DNA from 3 places in the Ensifer sp. Root127 genome. Region 1 is predicted to be linked to each of the others. Evidence: riboswitches for the same ligand, from Rfam matches in the RefSeq annotation. Region 1 holds a riboswitch; each other region holds the start of a gene.
The links. A riboswitch is a leader RNA that binds a small molecule or an ion and turns the genes downstream of it on or off. The one in region 1 is predicted to bind thiamine pyrophosphate.

Region 1 (3,271 bases):
TGGCAAAGCCCGATGCCATCACGGCCGGATTTCCGGCACCGGCCACCGCCGTATTCAGGAGCACGGCATCGAAACCGAGCTCCATCACCGTCGTTGCATGCGAAGGGCGGCCGATGCCCGCATCGACAATCAGAGGCACGTCCGGGAAGTGTGCGCGCATCGACCTCAAGGCGGACAGGTTTTGCGGCCCCATGGCACTGCCGATCGGAGCACACCAGGGCATCAACACGCGGCAGTCAGCCTCCAGCAGGCGCTCGGCAACGACTAGATCGTCGGTCGTATAGGGAAAGACCTCGAAGCCTTCGTTCGAAAGGATCCGTGCGGCTTCGACCAGCGCGAACACATCCGGCTGCAATGTGTCGTGATTGCCGATCACTTCGAGCTTGATCCAGTTCGTCTTAAAAACCTCGCGCGCCATCTTGGCAGTGAGCACCGCCTCCTTGGCGGTGTGGCAGCCGGCGGTGTTCGGCAGTATTTTCGTCCCAAGCTCGCGGATCAGTTCGAAAAACGCACCTCCCGCTTTGCCGCCGGCCGTCTCTCTCCTCAAGGAGACCGTGATGATTTGTGTCCCTGAGGCCCGCACGGCGTCCGAAAGCACGGCTGGAGATGGATAGCCCGCTGTGCCCAGGAGCAGTCGAGAGGTAATTTCCGTGTCGTAGACTTGCAGCATGGTCAGCCACCTTTCATCGGCGAGAGAATTTCGATGCGATCATGGTCGCGTAAGCGCCATCGATCGCGGTCGGCCGCGTGAACGAGTTCGCCGTTGACAGCGGTCGCCAGCCAGCTTCCTTCATAGTCAAGTGCTGCCATCAGTTCGGCGAGCGTCGAGCAGGCGATCTCGTGCTCGTCGCCATTAATGTTAAGGTTCATCATAGAACTCCGATCTGTGGTCCGGGTTGAGCAGAAGTTCGGCAACGTCGTGCGCAAGGGCAGGCGAGAGCAGGAAACCGTGTCGATACATCCCGTTCACGGAATAGATCGAACCGCTTCTGGTGATCCTCGGCAGATTGTTGGGGTAGGCGGGGCGAATGCCAGTTCCGGTTTCGGTGATCTGCGCTTCGCCGAAGGCCGGGTGCAGGGCGTAGGCTGCGTTTAAGAGCTCCATCAGCGACCGTGCAGTGATGGGACCGGACAATTCGCTCTCTATCATTGTTGCCCCGACCATGAAGACGCCCTGGCGGCGTGGAACGACATAGATGGGGTGTCGTGGATGCAGGAAGCGCACTGGACGCGACAGCTGAATGTCGCCGGTGCGCAGATAGAGCATCTCACCACGCACGCCCCGCAGTGCCGCGTCATCCGGGAGCCTGGCACTGCCGGTGCAATCGATGCGCCAATCGACACGGCGATCGACGGTCGCATCCGTCATCTGGCCGAAGTGAAAACGCACGCCCATGGCCTCTAATGTGTCACGGAGCGAAGACAGCGCCTCTCTCGGATCGAGATGCGCTTCCCTCGGAAAGTAGAGTGCACGAGAGAAACGGCCGGCGAGATCCGGTTCCAATTTGGCTATCTGATCTGCATCAAGCCACCTGTACCCTGTGGTTCGTGTCGCGAAGCGATCGAGTTCGCGTGTGTCACGTGCGGCGGCGACGACGAGTGTCCCCTCTTGCGCGACTTTGTCGGGCAGCGCCGTCTGCCACCACTCAATAGCTGTCGCGCCGACGCGTTCGACCTTCTCGTCGGCACATTCGCGCTCACACCAGGGTGCCAGCATGCCTCCGGCAAACCAGGATGCCCCGGCGCCAATCCGTTCTGATTGTTCGACGACGTCGACCTCAATGCCGCGTCGTGCCAGCTCGTAGGCAGTGACAAGACCGACGACACCCGCTCCTTTAATGACCACCGGATTCATTCGGCAGCCGCTCGAGCAGATACTTGGTTGGCGCTGTAGGGCCATTCACCCATGCGCCGCTCTGCTAGCGGGCGTAGGTGTTGCCGTCTATGCCCGCGGTTTGGCTCGTGTACGACATCTGAAAAAACCATTGGCTGGCTCCAACCTTGACGTTTGGAGACCCAGATCTTGGAGCTGGAAAGATAGAGACACGTCCACGCGATAGCAAAGGAGCTGTCGCAAATGCCGTGGTTCCCACCGTCCCTACGCCAGCATGAACTGGATCAGGTTCAACGGGTCATTGCGCTGCGGTCGAAAGAGCCGATCCGCCCAGCAATATCTCAGCCCCTTGTCGGGACCCCCCTGGTGAATGAGCCGAGTTGAACGGCCAATGCCGTGCTTTGTCAAGCGTTGTTAGTTCATTCCCAACGGGGCAAAAACGTCATCCACATGCCATAGAGCATATCTTAATGCGTATCGCGCCGTGAGGAGGGAGGTGAAGCGTGAAGAAGCACGCCACGATTCATTTCGCCTGCAACGATCATCGCGACGGTTCATTCGCCGGAAAGGTCAATTTAGCGGCCTACGCGGAAAATGACTTGTGAACGCCAGGCATTGCTGAAGTCCGGTTCACCGTTGGCGATGATTTCATGCGTGTCCACCGCCGCAATTTCAAGTCGGAACGTCATATTGAGTCGGCGACTGGTGCTGGAATGCTTACGCCGATGGCGACATCGCGCCCGGACCAATCGTCATTCCGCCTGTACTGCCGATCAATCCGTCGCAGCTGCTCGCCGATTGGGTTATTCGAGTTCGGCGTTAGAGCAGCCAACCGCCTAGAGCGCCCTGGTCACGACCTGCGTTGCGACTCCGACCAGTAGACCCGCCAACGCCACGGCGGTTCCAAATCTCGCCACCTTCATACGGCGCCAGCGCGCGCCATCCCAATCATAGCTCATCAGATGCTCCGTCACGCGAAAGAACCGCAATCCATGGGGGCTGGATTACGGTTCCGAGTTACCGGCGGGGTACAGGAGGGCGACGGCAACGAACGAGAGCGTGCGTTCTGCCCGTTAATTTCTGGTTGGCGCACAGAGGCACCTTTTCGCCTCTAAGAATTTACTGCCATAATGAACTGGGTGTCAGCGCACGATACGCGGGCTAACGCTGGCGAGTACCTTGATGATGTCGTCCTCAAGGGTCTGACAGAGCGTTTCATACTCCTCGAGCATCGTGTGCTCGGGCGTCAGTTGTTCGCGTAGCTTGTCGCGCTTCATTGCTGCCTCGCCGTAAGCCTCAAGCAAATGGGTCATCGCGAGGAAGTTGGCATCGGAGATCTGTCTCCGGTGCCTTGGCAGCCGCATCATCATGCGGCCCCGCCCGATCTTTTCAAAGTCCATTGCGCTCCCAGCCTGCCGGCTCGGAGGGATTTTCTCC
Region 2 (3,271 bases), on a different contig from region 1:
GTATAGAACGGTGCCTCGCCACAGACAGCGAGCTGCTTGTCCATGTTTTCCTTGATCTTGTGCATCGGCACGTGGCCGGGGCCCTCGATCATCACCTGGCAGTCTTTCGCCCAGGCGATCTTCGTCAGCTCGCCCAGCGTTTCCAGTTCGGCAAATTGCGCCGCGTCATTGGCATCGGCGATCGAGCCCGGGCGCAGGCCGTCGCCGAGCGAAAACGAGACGTCATAGGCGCGGCAGATGTCGCAGATCTCTTCGAAGTGCTCGTAGAGAAAGCTCTCCTTGTGGTGGTGCAGGCACCACTTCGCCATGATCGAGCCGCCGCGCGAGACGATGCCGGTGACCCGGTCGACCGTCAGCGGGATATAGTGCAGCCGGACACCGGCATGGATGGTGAAGTAGTCGACCCCCTGTTCCGCCTGCTCGATCAGCGTATCGCGATAGACCTCCCAGCTCAGATCCTCGGCGATGCCGTTGACCTTTTCCAGCGCCTGGTAGAGCGGCACGGTGCCGATCGGCACGGGCGAGTTGCGGATGATCCATTCGCGGATGTTGTGAATGTTGCGGCCGGTCGACAGGTCCATGACCGTGTCTGCGCCCCAGCGGGTCGCCCAGACCATCTTCTCCACTTCCTCGGCCATCGACGAAGTGACGGCGGAGTTGCCGATATTGGCATTGATCTTCACCAGGAAATTCCGGCCGATGATCATCGGCTCGGACTCCGGGTGGTTGATGTTGGCCGGAAGCACGGCGCGACCGCTGGCGATCTCCTGGCGGACGAATTCGGGGGTGACGTGATCGGGGATATGGGCACCAAAGCTTTCGCCGTCGCGTAGCGTGACGCGTGCAGCGTCGCGGCCAAGGTTCTCGCGGATGGCGACGAACTCCATCTCGGGCGTGATGATGCCGGCCCGCGCATAGGCAAGCTGCGTCACCGCGCGCCGCCCGGTCGCGCGCAAGGGCGCGTGGCGGAAGGGAAAGGTCGGCGTCAGCCGGTCGCCGGAGGCAAAGCCGTTGTCTTCCGGCCGCACGTCGCGTCCGTCATAGGCTTCGACATCACCGCGAGCGATGATCCAGTTGCGGCGCGGTCGTGGCAAACCGTCCTCGATGCGGATGTTGGCATCTTCTACGGTGTAGGGACCGGAGGCGTCGTAGACGGTGACCGGCGGCTCGCCCGACGTCGGGTGCAGGGTGATTTCGCGCATGGGAACGCGGATGTCGGGATGGATCGTGCCTGGCTTGTAGACCTTTTTCGAGGCGGGAAGCGGGCCTTTTGTGACCGAGAGTTCTGCGGGTTTGGTGGCAATATTCATGATGAGGCTCCAAGTTTGCGGTTGGAGACCCAGTTCTGAAGCCGGAAGGAAAAGACATGTTCGCCTGAAATTCCGCGCGAATGACGGAATCGTGGCGTCAATGTCTGCACCGTCCCTACGCCAGTATGAACTGGATCAGGTTCAACGGGTCACTGCGCCTCGGTCGGCAAAGCCGATCCGCCCAGCAGTATCTCAGCCCCTTGACGGGACCCCCCTGGTGAATGCCTAGAGATAGCCATCGATCCGGATGCGCAGTCAAGCGTTAATCCGAAGGTTGCGTGTCAGGCCTGTTGATTGCCCGGTAGAGCGTTTCCGGATGAGACGAAGCCGCGGGCACGCTCGTTCTTTTGGTTTTTGCGCATTTCCTGACGGAAAACCGCTCCGCACTTTTCCTGGAAATGCGCTAGCGGCCGGACTTCTCTGATCCCCGGCGATCGGCATAATCCGCACGGTTGATGCCGTGCCGCTGCAGCTTGTCATAGAAGGTCTTGCGCGGAATGCCGAGCGCTTCGATCGTCGCCTTGACGTCGCCGTGCTGCGCCCGCAGCGCTTCTTTCAGAATTTCCGCCTCGTAGCGCTCGATCCGCTCGGGCAGGCCGGCACTGGTCGGCGCCGCGGCAATCGGTTGGCCGAGCGAACCTTCGACGCCAAGGGCGACGCGCTCAGCGAAGTGCGAGAGCTCGCGCACATTGCCCGGCCAGGAATGAGACATCAGATAGTGGCTGACGGCCGGCGAAAGCGTCGGCACGTCGCGCTTGAAACGCTCGGCTGCCCGCGTCAGGAAATGCGAGAAGAGAAGGGGGATATCGTCCCGGCGTTCGCGCAGCGGCGGGATCGACAGGGTGACGACGTTCAGCCGGAAATAGAGATCCTCGCGAAAATCGCCCCGCTGGGCCGGGTCGCCGAGGTCGATCTTGGCCGCGGCGATGACCCGGATATCGACGGGGCGCACGATATTGGTGCCAAGCGGCGTGATCTCACGGGCTTCAAGCACTCGCAGCATCTTGACCTGCGTTGCCGGCGGCATCGCCTCGATCTCGTCGAGGAAAAGCGTGCCGCCGCTCGCATGCTCGATACGGCCGACGCGCTTCTTCAGGGCACCGGTGAAGGCGCCGGGCTCGTGGCCGAAAAGCTCGCTCTCGATTACCGTTTCCGGCAGTGCGCCGCAGTTCAGCGCCACGAAGTTGCCGTTGCGGCGCCGGCTCCAATTGTGCAGCAGCGTCGCCACCACCTCCTTGCCGCTGCCGGTTTCGCCGGCAACAAGCACATCCACGTCGGTGTCGGCGATATGCCGCAAGGTCTGGCGCAGCCGTTCCATGACCGGTGTCTGGCCAATCAGCGGCAGGCTCTCACCGGCGACTTCGGCTGCGCGTTTCAGCGCGCGGTTTTCCATCACCAGCCGGCGTTTTTCCAAGGCGCGGCGTGCGCTCTGCACCAGACGGTCGGCGGCAAAGGGTTTCGGGATGAAATCATAGACGCCGTCCTTAATGGCCTGAACGGCCATCGGGATATCGCCGTGGCCGGTGACCAGAATGACGGGCAGGTCGGGGTCGAAGTCGGCGATCCGGCGAAACAGCGTGAGGCCGTCGATCCCGGGCATGCGGATATCGCTGACGACGATGCCGTCAAAATCCGGGTTGAGGATTGCGAGCGCTTCCGCCGCGCCGGGAAAGGCGGAGACCGCGAGGCCGGCAAGCTCCAGCGTCTGCTTCATCGCCCGCCTGAGTTCGCTGTCGTCGTCGACGAGGCATACGGATTGCTGCATCGCTCAGGCCCTCTTCAAACGCACGGTGAAGACGGTGCCTTCTGGGCCGGTCTTGACCTCGATGTCGCCGCCATAGTCAGCGACAATCTCCTTGGAGATGGCAAGGCCGAGACCGAGGCCTTCATCCTTGGAGGTGTTGAACGGGGTGAAAAGGTCTTCGAGGATATCGGGCCGAATGCCCGGACCATTGTCGGCG
Region 3 (3,271 bases), on a different contig from region 1:
CCGTTGCGCCCGACAAGGCAGATGCGATCCCCCGGCTCCACCTGCAGGTTGGCGCCGGCCAGAAGCGGCGTGCCACCGAAGGTCAGGAAGATATCGTCGAGTTTCAGAATGGGAGGCGCCAAGGCTCAGGCTCCGGAAAGGTCATAGGGGCGGGCGAGAACGATCGCCCGGCCGGTGTCGAGGGAAATGCGAAGGGGACCCTCCGCGACATTGGAAACGGTGCGCGAAGACCCGAACGGCAACGTGAAATCGGTGAGCGGATAACGCGCGTTGACGATCGTAAGCCCGATGAGATCGGTCAGTCCGAGGATCGAGAATAGGCTGCCCTTCGGCAGATCGATTTCGATCTCGCCTGCAAGCAGCGGATAGGCCTCCTCCTCACCCGAGGTCATGAACACCGGCAACCCACGTTCGGCCAGCGAAGCAGCCTGAAGCAGGTGCAGGAAGGCATGGTCGCTGCGTGATCCTCCGAGCGCGCCGGCAAAGATCAAGGCTTCGGCGCCACGCGACAGCGCCGCCTCGACAGCGATTTCGCCATCGGTCGCAGCCTTGGCGGCGGGATAGGGCTCGCGCGGGACATCGGCAAATTCCGCGAGCAGCGCCTCCTCGGTCGAATCGAAATCGCCCACCCAGACGTCGGGGGTCACGGATAGCACCCGCGCATGCCGCATGCCGCCATCGGCCGCAACGAAGCGGCTGCCTGCGAGCTGGCGCGCAAGGCGATCGGTCGGGGTCAGTGCACCGCCGAGCAGAATGGTGAAGGTGGATCGGGCCATGGCAAAGCCCATAGCGCAAAGGCACGGGCAAGGAAAAGCAAGAAAACCGAACAAGGGCGCGATCCGGCGATTTTGCGTCCTCGTTGTCAGTGATCTTCGGGCAAGGTATCGGGAAACAGCATCTCCGCATAGATCCCGGGGTTGGAATCGGGGATCTCGATGGCGCCGACCGTGCGTCGGTAGAATTCGGCCGGGCCGACGCCGCCGATGATGGCGTAACCGTAGCCTGCGTCACGCATCGCCGTCAGGCTCACGCGCAAGAGCGCCTCGCCGATCCCCGTCCGCGCATGGCCTCGTCGACGCCCGTCGGCCCGAAGAAACCGAGCGCTGTGACATCGTGGCAGGCAAAGCCGACGATCCGGTCCTCGAACACCGCGATGTGCATGCACGTCGGCGTCGATCTGAAGGCCGCCTCCGCCTCGCCCGCCCAGCCGGAGCCAAATGTCTGCTCGATCCAGGGAACAACAAGCTTCGTTCGGGTGCCATTGCGCGGTGAATGCCGATACCGTCAGCAAGCGGTGATCTCGCTTGTGCCGGCAGTGCATAAAGGCGAACGAGCATGTCAGTCATCGCAGGCTCCTTCGGCGTCTGCAAACTCTGCCGACGATTTTACCCCATGCGCCGCGGCGCGAAAATGCGGGGCGGGCGCTTTTGCCGTCCTCAAACTTCGCTTGCCATCAAACCGGCTCGGCGGTAAATCTCTACCCGCTCTAACGGGGTGCCTTCCGACCGCATGGCGGCCGAAGGCTGAGAGGCGTTGAACGCCAACCCGCGGAACCTGATCCGGCTCATACCGGCGGAGGGATTAGACGCGATCGGATCGATACGCCCTTTTCCCATGCAACATCATTTTTAGGGAGAGGTGCCTGCCATGTCCAATTCATCGCAACTCAAGGTTCTTAGCCGGCTAGCGCTTGCCGCGACGGCAGGACTTGTCTTCGCGGCCAATGCCGTTGCTGCCGACAAGACGCTGACCGTCTACACCTATGAAAGCTTCATCACCGAATGGGGGCCGGGTGCCAAGGTCGCCGAAGCTTTCGAGAAGACCTGCGAATGCAAGGTCACCTATGTCGGCGTCGCCGATGGCGTCGAGCTTCTGACCCGCCTCAAGCTCGAAGGCGCGGCCTCCAAGGCCGACATCGTGCTCGGCCTCGATACAAACCTCGTCGCCGAGGCCAAGGCCACCGGCTTCTTCGCGCCGCACGGCATCGAGCCTGCCAACGTCAAGGTACCCGGCGACTTCACCGACGACACCTTCCTTCCCTATGACTACGGCCATTTCGCCGTCGTCTACGACACCCAGACCTTGAAGACGCCGCCGAAGAGCCTGAAGGAACTGGTCGAAGGCGACGCCTCTCAGAAGATCGTCATCGAGGATCCGCGCACCTCGACGCCGGGCCTCGGTCTGCTTCTCTGGGTCAAGGCCGTCTATGGCGACGAAGCCGGCGCCGCCTGGGCCAAGCTCAAGGACAGGGTACTGACCGTAACGCCGGGCTGGTCGGAAGCCTATGGCCTCTTCACCAAGGGCGAAGCGCCGATGGTGCTTTCCTACACCACGTCGCCCGCCTACCACATGGTGGCGGAAAACACCGACCGCTACCAGGCGGCCGAATTCTCGGAAGGTCACTACATCCAGATCGAAGTTGCCGGCATGACCAAGAGCGCCAAGGAGCCGGAGCTTGCCAAGCAGTTTCTCGCCTTCATGACCGGCCCGGAGTTCCAGTCGATCATTCCGACGACCAACTGGATGATGCCGGTCGCGGCGACCAAGGAGCCGCTGCCGGAGGCTTTTAGCAAGCTGGTCAATCCGGAGAAGACTTTCCTGCTGCCGTCGGAAGAGGTGGCGGCGAACCGCAAGGCCTGGATCGACGAATGGCTGGCCGCCATTAGCAAGAACTGAGGCGCATTTGTTCGCGCCTGCCGAAAATCGCATCACGATGACCGCCGGGACTTTAAGTCTCGGCGGTATCCTGCTGTTTGTCGGCCTGGCGATTGCAGCCCTTTTGCTCCAGAGCGGTGACTTCGGCAACAGCGTGCTGTTCGATGCCTATATCTGGCGGGTAACGCGCTTCACCTTGCTGCAGGCGAGCCTTTCGACGCTGCTTTCCGTTGTTCTTGCCATCCCGATCGCACGGGCGCTTGCGCGCCGGCCGAGCTTTCCCGGCCGCGTCTGGGTTCTGCGGGTGATGGCCCTGCCGCTCGGCCTGCCCGTGCTTGTCGGCGCGCTCGGGCTGATCGAGATCTGGGGCCGGCAGGGCGCGCTCAACACCGCCCTCGCCGGCCTCGGGCTGCAGCAGCCGATCAGCATCTACGGCCTTTTCGGCATCCTGCTCGCCCACGTCTTCTTCAACATGCCGCTTATCGCACGTCTCTTTCTCGCCGGGCTCGAGCGCATCCCTTCGGAATACTGGAGAACCGCCGCCAATCTCGGCATGCCGCCAGCCGCACTCTTCCGCTTTGTCGAGTGGCCGGTCCTTCGGGGATTGCTGCCAGGT

Region 2: it holds a riboswitch for thiamine pyrophosphate, as region 1 does, so the genes downstream of both, thiC (phosphomethylpyrimidine synthase ThiC) here and thiO (glycine oxidase ThiO) in region 1, are expected to answer to the same signal.
Region 3: it holds a riboswitch for thiamine pyrophosphate, as region 1 does, so the genes downstream of both, thiB (thiamine ABC transporter substrate binding subunit) here and thiO (glycine oxidase ThiO) in region 1, are expected to answer to the same signal.

Annotation. Positions count from the first base shown of each region.
Region 1 covers NZ_LMDX01000017.1:106,792-110,062, forward strand. Annotated here, with positions in the region: gene ASD03_RS19310 (thiazole synthase) at 1-670, opposite strand, end outside; gene thiS (sulfur carrier protein ThiS) at 673-870, opposite strand; gene thiO (glycine oxidase ThiO) at 860-1,846, opposite strand; TPP riboswitch at 2,078-2,209, opposite strand; gene ASD03_RS41145 (hypothetical protein) at 2,671-2,793, opposite strand; gene ASD03_RS19325 (hypothetical protein) at 2,977-3,234, opposite strand.
Region 2 covers NZ_LMDX01000054.1:326,183-329,453, reverse strand. Annotated here, with positions in the region: gene thiC (phosphomethylpyrimidine synthase ThiC) at 1-1,310, opposite strand, end outside; TPP riboswitch at 1,405-1,536, opposite strand; gene ASD03_RS36685 (sigma-54 dependent transcriptional regulator) at 1,714-3,075, opposite strand; gene ASD03_RS36680 (sensor histidine kinase) at 3,079-3,271, opposite strand, start outside.
Region 3 covers NZ_LMDX01000052.1:253,545-256,815, forward strand. Annotated here, with positions in the region: gene ASD03_RS33725 (ABC-F family ATP-binding cassette domain-containing protein) at 1-122, opposite strand, end outside; gene ASD03_RS33730 (thiamine diphosphokinase) at 126-776, opposite strand; partial or broken gene ASD03_RS33735 (GNAT family N-acetyltransferase) at 863-1,346, opposite strand; TPP riboswitch at 1,481-1,598, shown strand; gene thiB (thiamine ABC transporter substrate binding subunit) at 1,648-2,676, shown strand; gene thiP (thiamine/thiamine pyrophosphate ABC transporter permease ThiP) at 2,708-3,271, shown strand, end outside.